DNA from 2 places in the Pseudoclavibacter sp. JAI123 genome. Region 1 is predicted to be linked to the other one. Evidence: predicted binding sites of a transcription regulator. Region 1 holds the regulator's gene; the other holds the start of a gene.
The links. Region 1 encodes HspR, which represses chaperone genes until heat shock. Its sites were predicted from a motif close to AAGTTGAGTCNNNNNGACTCAACTT; they were not measured.

Region 1 (5,152 bases):
CCAAGTTCGAGGACCTCACCAAGGACCTCCTGGAGCGCACCCGCAAGCCGTTCGAAGACGTCATCCGCGAAGCCGGCATCAACGTCGACCAGATCGACCACGTCGTCCTCGTCGGTGGCTCCACCCGCATGCCCGCAGTCGCAGAGCTCGTCAAGAAGCTCAGCGGCAAGGACGCCAACAAGGGTGTCAACCCCGACGAGGTCGTCGCCGTCGGCGCAGCACTCCAGGCTGGCGTGCTGAAGGGCGAGCGCAAGGACGTCCTCCTCATCGACGTCACCCCGCTCTCCCTCGGCATCGAGACCAAGGGTGGCATCATGACCAAGCTCATCGAGCGCAACACGGCCATCCCCACCAAGCGCAGCGAGACCTTCACGACGGCCGACGACAACCAGCCGTCCGTGCAGATCCAGGTCTTCCAGGGCGAGCGTGAGTTCACCCGCGACAACAAGAACCTCGGCACCTTCGAGCTCACCGGCATCGCACCGGCCCCCCGTGGCATGCCGCAGATCGAGGTCACGTTCGACATCGACGCCAACGGCATCGTGCACGTCTCCGCAAAGGACAAGGGCACGGGCAAGGAGCAGTCGATGACGATCACCGGCGGCTCCAGCCTCGGCAAGGAAGACATCGAGCGCATGGTCCGCGAGGCGGAAGAGCACGCGGAAGAGGACAAGAAGCGTCGCGAAGGCGCTGAGCAGCGCAACATCGCCGAGACCACGGTCTACCAGGTCGAGAAGGTGCTCACCGAGAACGACGACAAGCTCCCCGCCGACGTCAAGAACGAGGTCCAGGGCGACGTCGACGCCCTCAAGACGGCTCTCGCAGGCGACGACGACGCAGCAGTGAAGTCGGCGCTCGACAAGCTCAACACCAGCCAGACGAAGCTCGGCGAGGCAATCTACGCCGCAGCCCAGGCTGAGCAGGCAGCGGAAGCCCCCACGGCTGACGCACCCGCCGGAGACCAGGCGGCCGACGATGACATCGTCGACGCCGAGGTCGTGGATGACGAGGACGACAAGGACAACAAGTAGTCATGGCTGAAGAGCGAAACGAGTCAGAAGCACGCGGTCCCGAGAACTCGGGAGAAGCAAACGAGCCGATCATCAACGACAAGCGTCGGATCGACCCGGAGACTGGCGAAGTTCGCGACCTCGGCAAGGCTGCTGGTGCCGAGTCGGCGGAGTCCACCCCGGACGACGCCGACCCGGCATCCGGCGAGGCTGCTGAAGCCGCGGCTGAAGGTCTGAGCGTTGAGGACCTCGAGAAGCTCCTCAGCGGGGAAGGCGCGGAAGACGCACCAACCGAGGGCACGCCTGGCGAGAGCGATCTCGCCCAGGAGCGCCTCCAGGACCTGCAGCGCGTCCAGGCGGAGTACGCCAACTACCGCCGCCGCACCGACCGTGAGAAGAGCGAAGCATACGACGCCACCAAGGCTGAAGTGCTCCGCTCCCTCCTCCCGGTGCTCGACGACTTCGACCGTGCCCAGAAGCACGGCGACCTCGTCGAGGACACGCCCATGGCCGTCATCGCCAACAAGCTGCGCACGGCGGTCGAGCGCCTCGGCCTCACCGCCTACGGCGAGGCCGGCGAGGCCTTCGACCCGCAGCGGTACGAGGCGATCGCGCAGCTCCCGAACCCGAGCGTCACCACCGACACCATCGCCGATGTTGTCGAGCGCGGCTACACGGTCGGCGACCGCGTGGTCCGCGTCGCGAAGGCAGCGGTGTTCGTACCCGCTTCGTAAGCACCGCGATCGGCGCACCCGCACCGATCGAACACGGCAGGGGGCACCGCAGACGCGGGCCCCCTCTCGTGTTCATCCAGAAGACATGCTCATTCCTAGGAACAGAAGGACCATATGGCCAGTCAGGATTGGTTTGACAAGGACTTCTACGCGGTGCTCGGCGTATCGAAGGACGTAGACGAAAAAGACCTCAAGAAGCAGTACCGGAAGCTCGCGCGTCAGTACCACCCTGACTCGCACCCGGGAGACACCGCTGCTGAGGCGAAGTTCAAGGAGATCTCCGAGGCCTACTCGGTGATCTCCGACCCAGAGCACCGCGCAGAGTACGACCAGATGCGCGCGATGGGCTCCGGCGCCCGCTTCCAGCAGGGCCCAGGCGGCCCCGGAGGCGCGGGCTTCGAAGACGTGTTCGGCGGGATGTTCAACGGCGGCGGTGCGCGCCGAGGCGCGTCGAATGCGGACTTCGAGGACCTCCTCGGCTCCATGTTCGGCGGAGGCGGCGGCGGATTCGGCGCCGGCAGCTTCGGCGGCGGCGCAGGTCGCCCCGCCGGTTTCCAGACCGGACCGCAGAAGGGCCGCGACCAGAGCGCATCCACGACCCTCGGTTTCATGACCGCCATCAAGGGCGACACCGTGGAGCTGCAGGGGCAGGACGGACGCGTCGTGAAGGTGCGCGTTCCGGCCGGCGTCGAGGACGGGCAGAAGATCCGACTCCGCGGCAAGGGCGGCCAGAGCCCCAACGGCGGCGAAGCGGGAGACCTGATCCTCACGGTGACGGTGCGCCCGGACCCCGTCTTCACCCGCTCGGGCCTCAACCTCGAGGTCACCGTGCCCGTCTCCTTCGCGGAGGCAGTGCTCGGCGCGACCATCGAGGTACCCACGGTCGACGGCGGCACCGTGCGCGTGAAGGTCGCGCCCGGCACCCCGAACGGCAAGACGCTGCGCGTCAAAGGCCGCGGCATCGAGACGAAGAAGGGCAAGGGCGATCTGCTCGTGCACCTGGAGGTCGCGGTCCCGAACCATCTCTCAAGTGCGCAAGAGAAGGCCCTCGCTGACTTCGTCGCCGCATCCGGTGACGAGAGCCCGCGCGAGGATCTCCTCCGCCTCGCCCGCCAAGGCAGGTAGGGGCGCTCATGGCACTCCCCTCCGACCTCGACGAGGACGCCCCGATCTTCGCGATCGCCATGGCCGCCGAGCTCGCGAACATGCACCCGCAGACCCTGCGGCAATACGACCGGATGGGTCTGGTCACGCCGCAGCGTACGGCGGGCCGCGTGCGGCGCTACTCGCTGCGCGACGTGGCGCAGCTGCGGGAGATCGCAGTGCTCTCGAACGAGGGCGTGAGCCTCGAAGGCATCGCGCGCGTGCTCGAGCTGCAGCGTGAGGTGCTCGGGCTGCGGCGGCGCGTGCGGGCGCTCGAGGTGGAGCTCGCCGACGAGCGTCTCACACGACTGGGCGGCCGGGTCTTCGCGGCTGGCGAGCGCGGCGACGTCGTGCCACTCGCGCACGGGCGCCGCACTGCACGCCGCACCGAGGTCGTCGTCTGGCGGCCGGCTCGCGTGCACGAGGCGGAACGCGAAGCCGAGGAGCGCCCACGCCCCGTGCGCAGGCGTCGCCCCACCGCGAAGAAGCCCGCGGACGGCTAGGCACGCCGAGGAACGCGCCGTGAGCATCCGTGCATTCCGGTCCCAGCGGTTCCCGATCACCCACCGGTCACCGGAAGAGGTGTGGCGGGCTGCGACCCCCTTCGGCACGGCCACGCTCGTGTACGCGGCCGACCCCTGGCGCGCGACGGCCTCCGGCGACGGGCTCCCGACCGCCGAGCTCATCGCCGACGAGACGCACCACCGCGGGGCGGCCTGGGTCGCACCCGAGGGCGCATTCCGGTTCCCGATGCAGCTCGTCGTCGGCGGTATCGCCGGCGAGGTGACGCAGCCGCATGCTCGGCGATTCGACCTTCAGCTCACTCGCCGCTCGCGCACGGTGCGGGCTCGCGTCGACGGCACCGAGTGGACGATGCGCGGCGTCGGCCTCTCGAGCGTTCAGGTCTCCCGCAATGGGGCGCCGGTCGTGACAAGCGGGGCGTCGTTCACGTCGCATCGGCTCAAGGGCGGGTGCACACCCCAGGACCTCGCCGTCGCGATCGCGCTCTCGCCGCTGCGCGCGACGCTGTTCGTGCTGACGAGTCTCGCCTGAGGGGCGGCGGGAGTTCGGCCAGGGGCCAGCTGGTGAGTCCTTGCGGCGCGAAGAGTTGTGGCCCGTTGTCGTGCCCGCCTGCGGGAGTGACAACGGGCCACAACTTTGCCTGCGTGGTGGCGGGTCGCGGGTCGCGGATGCTGCGGGCGGGCGGGCGGGAGCCGCGAGCACCAGAGAGTTGTGGCCCGGTGCTGTTCCCGTTCTCGGGAGCAGCACCGGGCCACAACTCTGACTGCGTGAGTCTGCCTTCGCCCGCGCGCGGCGCGGAGGATGCTCCGGTCAGCGGGCGCCGTTGCCGCCGTCGACGCGCCACTGCGCGCCGGTCACGAACGACGCCTCGTCCGAGCCGAGGAACACGACGACGCGCGCGATATCGAGCGGCTCCGCGTAGCGGCCCATCGGGATCGCCGCCTGGAAGCCTGCCTTCGCGGCCTCGGTGTCGCCGCCGCCGAATCCTTCCTCGAGGCGCCGCACCATCTGCGTGTTCACGCCGGACGGGTGGATGCTGTTGACCCGCACCCCGGTCGCCGCGACCTCGAGCGCGGCCGACTTCGTGAAGCCGACGACGGCGTGCTTCGACGCGACGTAGGCGGAGACGCCCGGCGACCCGTCGAGGCCTGCCTCCGAGGAGGTGTTGATGATGCTGCCGCTGCCGCGCTCGGTCATGACCTTGAGCACGTGCTTCATGCCGAGGAAGACTCCGCGGACGTTGACGGCGAACACCTTCTCGTAGTTGTCGACGCTCGCCTCCGTGAGCGGGCCGACGGCGCCCTCGATGCCGGCGTTGTTGAAGAACACGTCGATGGTGCCGAACGCCCCGACGGTCTCGGCGACGTAGCGCTCGACGTCTGCCTCATTGGTGACGTCCGCAGTGATCGTGATGACGTCCCCGTGTGCCGCGAGGCGCTCGCGCGTGGCCTCGAGCGGCTTGGCGAACAGATCGACCAGAGCCACGCGGGCCCCCAGCTTGAGGAACTCCTCTGCGGTCGCAGCGCCGATGCCGCCCGCTCCACCGGTGATGAGGACTGAACGTCCGCTGAAATCTGTCATATCGCAACTCCTTTGTCGTCTTGGTCCGCGTGGCGTCGCTCGCCCGCGACAGTCGTCGGCCGCCGGGTCTGGGCTGCCAGCGGCGCGACCAGGCTAGGGGCCGCTCATGCGCATCCACTGTGTACCGACACAACGGAACGCTCGGAGGCGGGCGCAGTCGAA
Region 2 (5,152 bases), 110 kb from region 1:
GAGTAGTGGAAGCCCACGACGTCCACCGCGTCGCGCAGCGAGGAATCGGTGGGGGACATCATCTCGTTGCCGAAGGACACCGGCGGGGTGCCGACCGTGTCGGCGGCGACCGTCTCGATGGATCGGTAGAGGTCCCGCTCCTCATCCGAGGCGAAGCCGCTGTTCGGGTCTGCCGAGCTCGTGCCCTCGTAGCCCTTCTCGTCGCCGCGGAGCCAGCCGGAGAAGTCCTTGTACAGCTGGATCTCGGGGGTACGCGTCTCGTTCGCGTCCGGGTTGATCGAGTCGACCATGATCCCGTACTCGCGGTAGGCGGCGAGCACGGTGTTCTTGAACCAGATGTACTGGGCGGCGTGGTCGGTGGCCCAGGCCGGCCGGTTCCAGCGCAGGATGCTGACGTGCACGTCGCCGTGCGCGACGAGCTGCGCGTCGGCGGCGAGCTGGAAGCCCGGCTCGCGCTGCACGTTGGGGTACTCGTCACGCGTGCGCATCGTCGACGGGTTCGGTCCCGTGGAGGTGTTGCGGTCGTTGCCCATCTCGATCTTGATGGTGTTCATGATCGGGCGGTCGCCCCCGAAGAGGGTCTCGATGAGCTCCCAGTACTTCTCCGGATGCTGCGACTTGTAGTCGAGGAGCAGCGCGCTCGTCGAGTTGGCGGTGAGGACGCCGAAGCCCTTGAAGGTGAGCCCGTTCACGTTCTCGGCGGCCGCCGCGACGTCTGCGGCGTCGATGGTGACCGAGACCGGCTCTGATCCTGCGGCCTGGGCAGGCGTCGGTGAGACGAGGACCGGGGCGATCATCGCCGCCGCCGTCGCCGCGATGAGGGACAGGCTCATCCGCCTCCTGCGAGCTCTCGGGGTGCTCGAGACTCGATCGAGCCGCTGGTCCTGAGGCATGTGCGCTCTCCGTTCTGTGCGCTGTCCGCGCTGCCTCGTCGACCGAGTGCGCGGCGGGCACGACTGTGTGCTTCCGAGCTGATCTTGGAGGGGGCCCGGGGAAAAGACCAGCAAAACGAACACGATCGTTCATGCTCGACGGGAAGCGAACACCTCTGTACGCTCGGATCCGTGGAATACATGCCGCAGTTCGGCCTGACGAGGCGAGAACGCATCCTCGGCGAGCTCCGGCGCGCGGGCTCCGTACGAGTGGCTGCGCTGGCGCGGCAGCTCGAGGTGTCCGAGCTCACGATTCGGCGTGACATCACGAACCTCTCCGACCGAGGTCTCCTCACCAGGGTTCACGGCGGCGCGACCCTGCGGAGTCGCCTCGACACGTCGGTGCCAACGGTCGCAGCACAGGCCACCCCGATCCGCTTCCGGGTCGGCATGGTCACCCCCTCGCTCAGCTACTACTGGCCGCAGGTCATCGTCGGGGCGCGGGCGGCGGCCACCGACCTCGGCGTGCAGCTGGTGCTCCGCGGCGCCAGCTACTCCGTCGATGATCAGCGTCGACAGATCTCGTCCCTCGTCGAATCCGGAGGCCTGCACGGGATCATCGCGGCGCCGGAGACCAGCGGCCCCGACGGTTGGGCGCTCCTGCACTGGCTGGAGTCTCTCCCGGTGCCCGTCGTGCTGGCGGAACGCCATGCCGCGTCTGTCGGCTCGCTCACGAGTCTCGAATGGGTCACCACGGACCACGTCTTCGGCGGTTCCCTCGCGGCCGAGCACCTTGCGGCGCTCGGACACCGCAGGGTCGGCATCCTGACGTCGGCGGGCTCCCCGACCTCAGCGCAGCTGCGGCAGGGGTGGACCGGCGCCGTCAAGGAGCTCGGCCTTGAGACGGCCGTCGACGTCGACGCGAATCTCGACGCCATGGACGGGCAGGCGAGGGAGGAGCTCATCGCCCGACTGCTCGACGACTGTCGCCGGGCCTCGGTGAGCGCCCTGCTCATCCACTCGGATCCTCAGGCGGTCCTCCTGCAGCAGTACGCCCGCGACCATGGCTGGTCGATTCCGCAAGACCTCGCGATCATCGCCTACGACGATGAGGTGGCGCAGAATGCCGAGCCGCCCATTACGGCGCTGCGTCCCCCGAAGCAGCACATCGGGCGCCTGGCTGTCGAGACGATGGTGTCTCGCCTCGACGAGGGGTCGAGCCGCCCGGTCCAGCGCACACGGGTCCTCCCCGTGCTGCACGCGCGCAGGTCGACCGCCGTCCCCTCCTGACCGTCAGCGGCCCATCCCCATCGCCCGCTCGTGGTCGATGAGCGCCTGCCGCACGGCGATGTCGGCGGCGTGCCCCGCGAGCTTCCCGCTCGCCCGCACGATGCGGTGGACGGGCACGAAGAGGCCGACGAGGCAGGCCCCGCAGGCGCTCGCGGCAGCCCTGGCGGCGCGGGGATGCCCCGCGATCGCGGCCACGTCGCCGTAGCTGGCGAGGGTGCCTGGCTCGACGAGCCTCGCCGCCCGCCACATGGCGCGGCGCAGCTCGGTGCCGTCCTGGTGGATGTCGATGGTCTCGAGCAGCGCGGGGTCGCCGTCGTCGTAGGCGCGGACGGCGGCGAGCGCAGGGTCGGTGTCGCCGAGCGCCCGCACGTCGAGGAGTTCCGACTGGCGGCCGAACACCGAGTAGGCGAGCGAGCTGGGGCTGCCGAAGCCGGCCGCGCGCACCGTGTCCGAGTCGCCCGCCTTCACGATGGAGAACTGCTCGCCCAGCAGCTCGACGCTGCCGACGCGGAGCGAAAAGGAGGGGGCGGTTCTCTCGTCGTGGGTATCGGCCATGGCAAGAACTCTGCCACGTTCGGAGAAGTCCTGATCAGGCTAGGAAGAGGGCGGCATGCGCGACGCTGGGAGTTGACTGAGGGAGGTCGCCGATGGTGGCACTGGCGCGCTCCAGACTCTAAACTTGAGTCATCACGACTCAACTCTTATTTGTCTGAGTCGAAAGCACACGTTCAACAAGGAGCCCCATGGCAAACATGCAAGGCGCTCAGGCACCAGACGAAGAGGCCAAGAGCGCACTCGAACAATACGGAATCAACCTCACCGACATCGCCCGCTCGGGCAAGCTCGACCCGGTCATCGGGCGTGACTCCGAGATCCGCCGCGTCAGCCAGGTGCTGACCCGCCGCACGAAGAACAACCCCGTGCTGATCGGCGAGCCCGGCGTCGGGAAGACCTCGGTCGTCGAAGGCCTCGCCCAGCGCATCGTCGCCGGCGACGTCGCCGAGTCGCTCAAGGACAAGGAGCTCGTGAGCCTCGACATGTCGGCGCTCATCGCGGGGGCCAAGTACCGCGGCGACTTCGAAGAGCGGCTCAAGGCGGTGCTCAAGGAGATCACCGAGTCCGACGGCCGCATCATCACCTTCATCGACGAGCTGCACACCCTCATGGGCGCTGGCGGCGGCGAGTCGAGCATCTCGGCCGCCAACATGCTCAAGCCCATGCTCGCCCGCGGCGAGCTGCGCCTCATCGGCGCGACGACGCTCGACGAGTACCGCCAGTTCATCGAGTCGGATGCGGCGCTCGAGCGACGCTTCCAGCAGGTGTTCGTGGGCGAGCCCAGCGTCGAAGACTCGATCGCCATCCTCCGCGGCCTGAAGGAGCGGTACGAGGCGCACCACAAGGTCTCGATCGCCGACCAGGCGCTCGTCGCCGCTGCCGCCCTCTCGAATCGCTACATCACCGGCCGCAAGCTGCCGGACAAGGCGATCGACCTGATCGACGAGGCCGCGTCCCGCCTCCGCATGGAGATCGACTCCTCGCCGGTCGAGGTCGACACGCTCCAGCGGCAGGTCGACCGGCTTCGCCTCGAGGAGCTGGCGCTCAAGAAGGAGCACGACGACGCGTCCAAGCAGCGTCTCGCCGCGCTCCGTGCCGACCTCGACGCCAAGAATGCGCGCCTGGGGGAGCTGAAGGAGCGCTGGAACGTCGAGCGCGCATCCCTCAACCGCATCGGCGAGCTGCGCGAGCAGCTCGACAACATCCGCATGCGCGCCGACCGTGCGCAGCGCGAGGGCAACCTCGAGCTCGCCTCTCGTCTCCTCTACGGTGAGCTGCCTGGCATTCAGAAGCAGCTGCATGAGGCCGAGGCCACGGAAGATGGCGGGCCCAAGCTCGTCAACGACCACGTCACGGCCGAGGACATCGCCGGGGTCGTGGCCGCGTGGACGGGCATCCCCGTCGGGCGCCTGCTGCAGGGCGAGATGGAGAAGCTCCTGCACCTGGAGGGTGAGCTCGGCAAGCGACTCGTCGGCCAGGAGAAGGCCGCCGCGACGGTGGCGGATGCGATCCGCCGCACTCGCGCGGGCATCGCAGACCCCGACCGTCCCACCGGCTCGTTCCTGTTCCTCGGCCCGACCGGTGTCGGCAAGACGGAGCTGGCGCGTGCGCTCGCCGAGCTCCTCTTCGACGACGAGAAGGCCATGATCCGCATCGACATGTCGGAGTACGGCGAGAAGCATTCCGTCGCCCGACTCGTCGGCGCCCCTCCCGGGTACGTCGGCTACGAGCAGGGCGGGCAGCTCACGGAGGCCGTGCGGCGCAGGCCGTACTCGGTGGTGCTGTTCGACGAGGTCGAGAAGGCGCATCCGGAGGTCTTCGACATCCTCCTGCAGGTGCTCGACGACGGGCGGCTCACCGACGGGCAGGGCCGCACGGTCGACTTCCGCAACGTCATCCTCATCCTCACCTCCAACCTGGGCTCGCAGTTCCTGATCGACCCGCTGCTCTCCCAGGAGGAGCGCGAGGACCGCGTCATGGCGGCTGTCCGGCAGTCGTTCAAGCCGGAGTTCGTGAACCGCCTCGACGACATCGTCGTGTTCAGCGCGCTCTCGCAGGACGAGCTGGCGCAGATCGTGGCGCTCTACATCGACCGCCTGCAGCGCAGGCTGGGCGAGCGGAGGCTCACGATCAAAGTCGACGACGATGCGCGGGCCTGGCTCGCCGAGCGCGGCTACGACCCCATCTACGGGGCCCGGCCGCTGCGGCGCCTCATGCAGCGCGAGATCGACGACCGCCTCGCGCGGGCGCTTCTCGCGGGAACCGTGCGCGACGGCGACACCGTCTCGGTGGTCGTGGCGAGCGACGGCGACTCGCTCAACGTGCAGTCGACGACGCCGCATTCGGCCGCAGTGGAGTAGGCGGCTGGCGGCGGGGGAGCGTGGTGCCGGAGATCTCTGGTGGGTAACTCGGGCGCGTCGCGCGCGCCGTGCATC

Region 2: HDC34_RS02580 (ATP-dependent Clp protease ATP-binding subunit) is a predicted target of HspR. The motif match lies at 2,839-2,863, and genes of this name have one in related genera.

What each region holds. Positions count from the first base shown of each region.
Region 1 is NZ_JACCCM010000001.1:415,388-420,539, forward strand. It holds gene dnaK (molecular chaperone DnaK) at 1-1,031, shown strand, start outside; gene HDC34_RS02025 (nucleotide exchange factor GrpE) at 1,034-1,744, shown strand; gene HDC34_RS02030 (DnaJ C-terminal domain-containing protein) at 1,859-2,869, shown strand; gene HDC34_RS02035 (heat shock protein transcriptional repressor HspR) at 2,878-3,390, shown strand; gene HDC34_RS02040 (hypothetical protein) at 3,410-3,940, shown strand; gene HDC34_RS02045 (SDR family NAD(P)-dependent oxidoreductase) at 4,220-4,990, opposite strand.
Region 2 is NZ_JACCCM010000001.1:525,655-530,806, forward strand. It holds gene HDC34_RS02565 (chitinase N-terminal domain-containing protein) at 1-833, opposite strand, end outside; gene HDC34_RS02570 (substrate-binding domain-containing protein) at 1,074-2,162, shown strand; gene HDC34_RS02575 (methylated-DNA--[protein]-cysteine S-methyltransferase) at 2,166-2,717, opposite strand; gene HDC34_RS02580 (ATP-dependent Clp protease ATP-binding subunit) at 2,906-5,077, shown strand.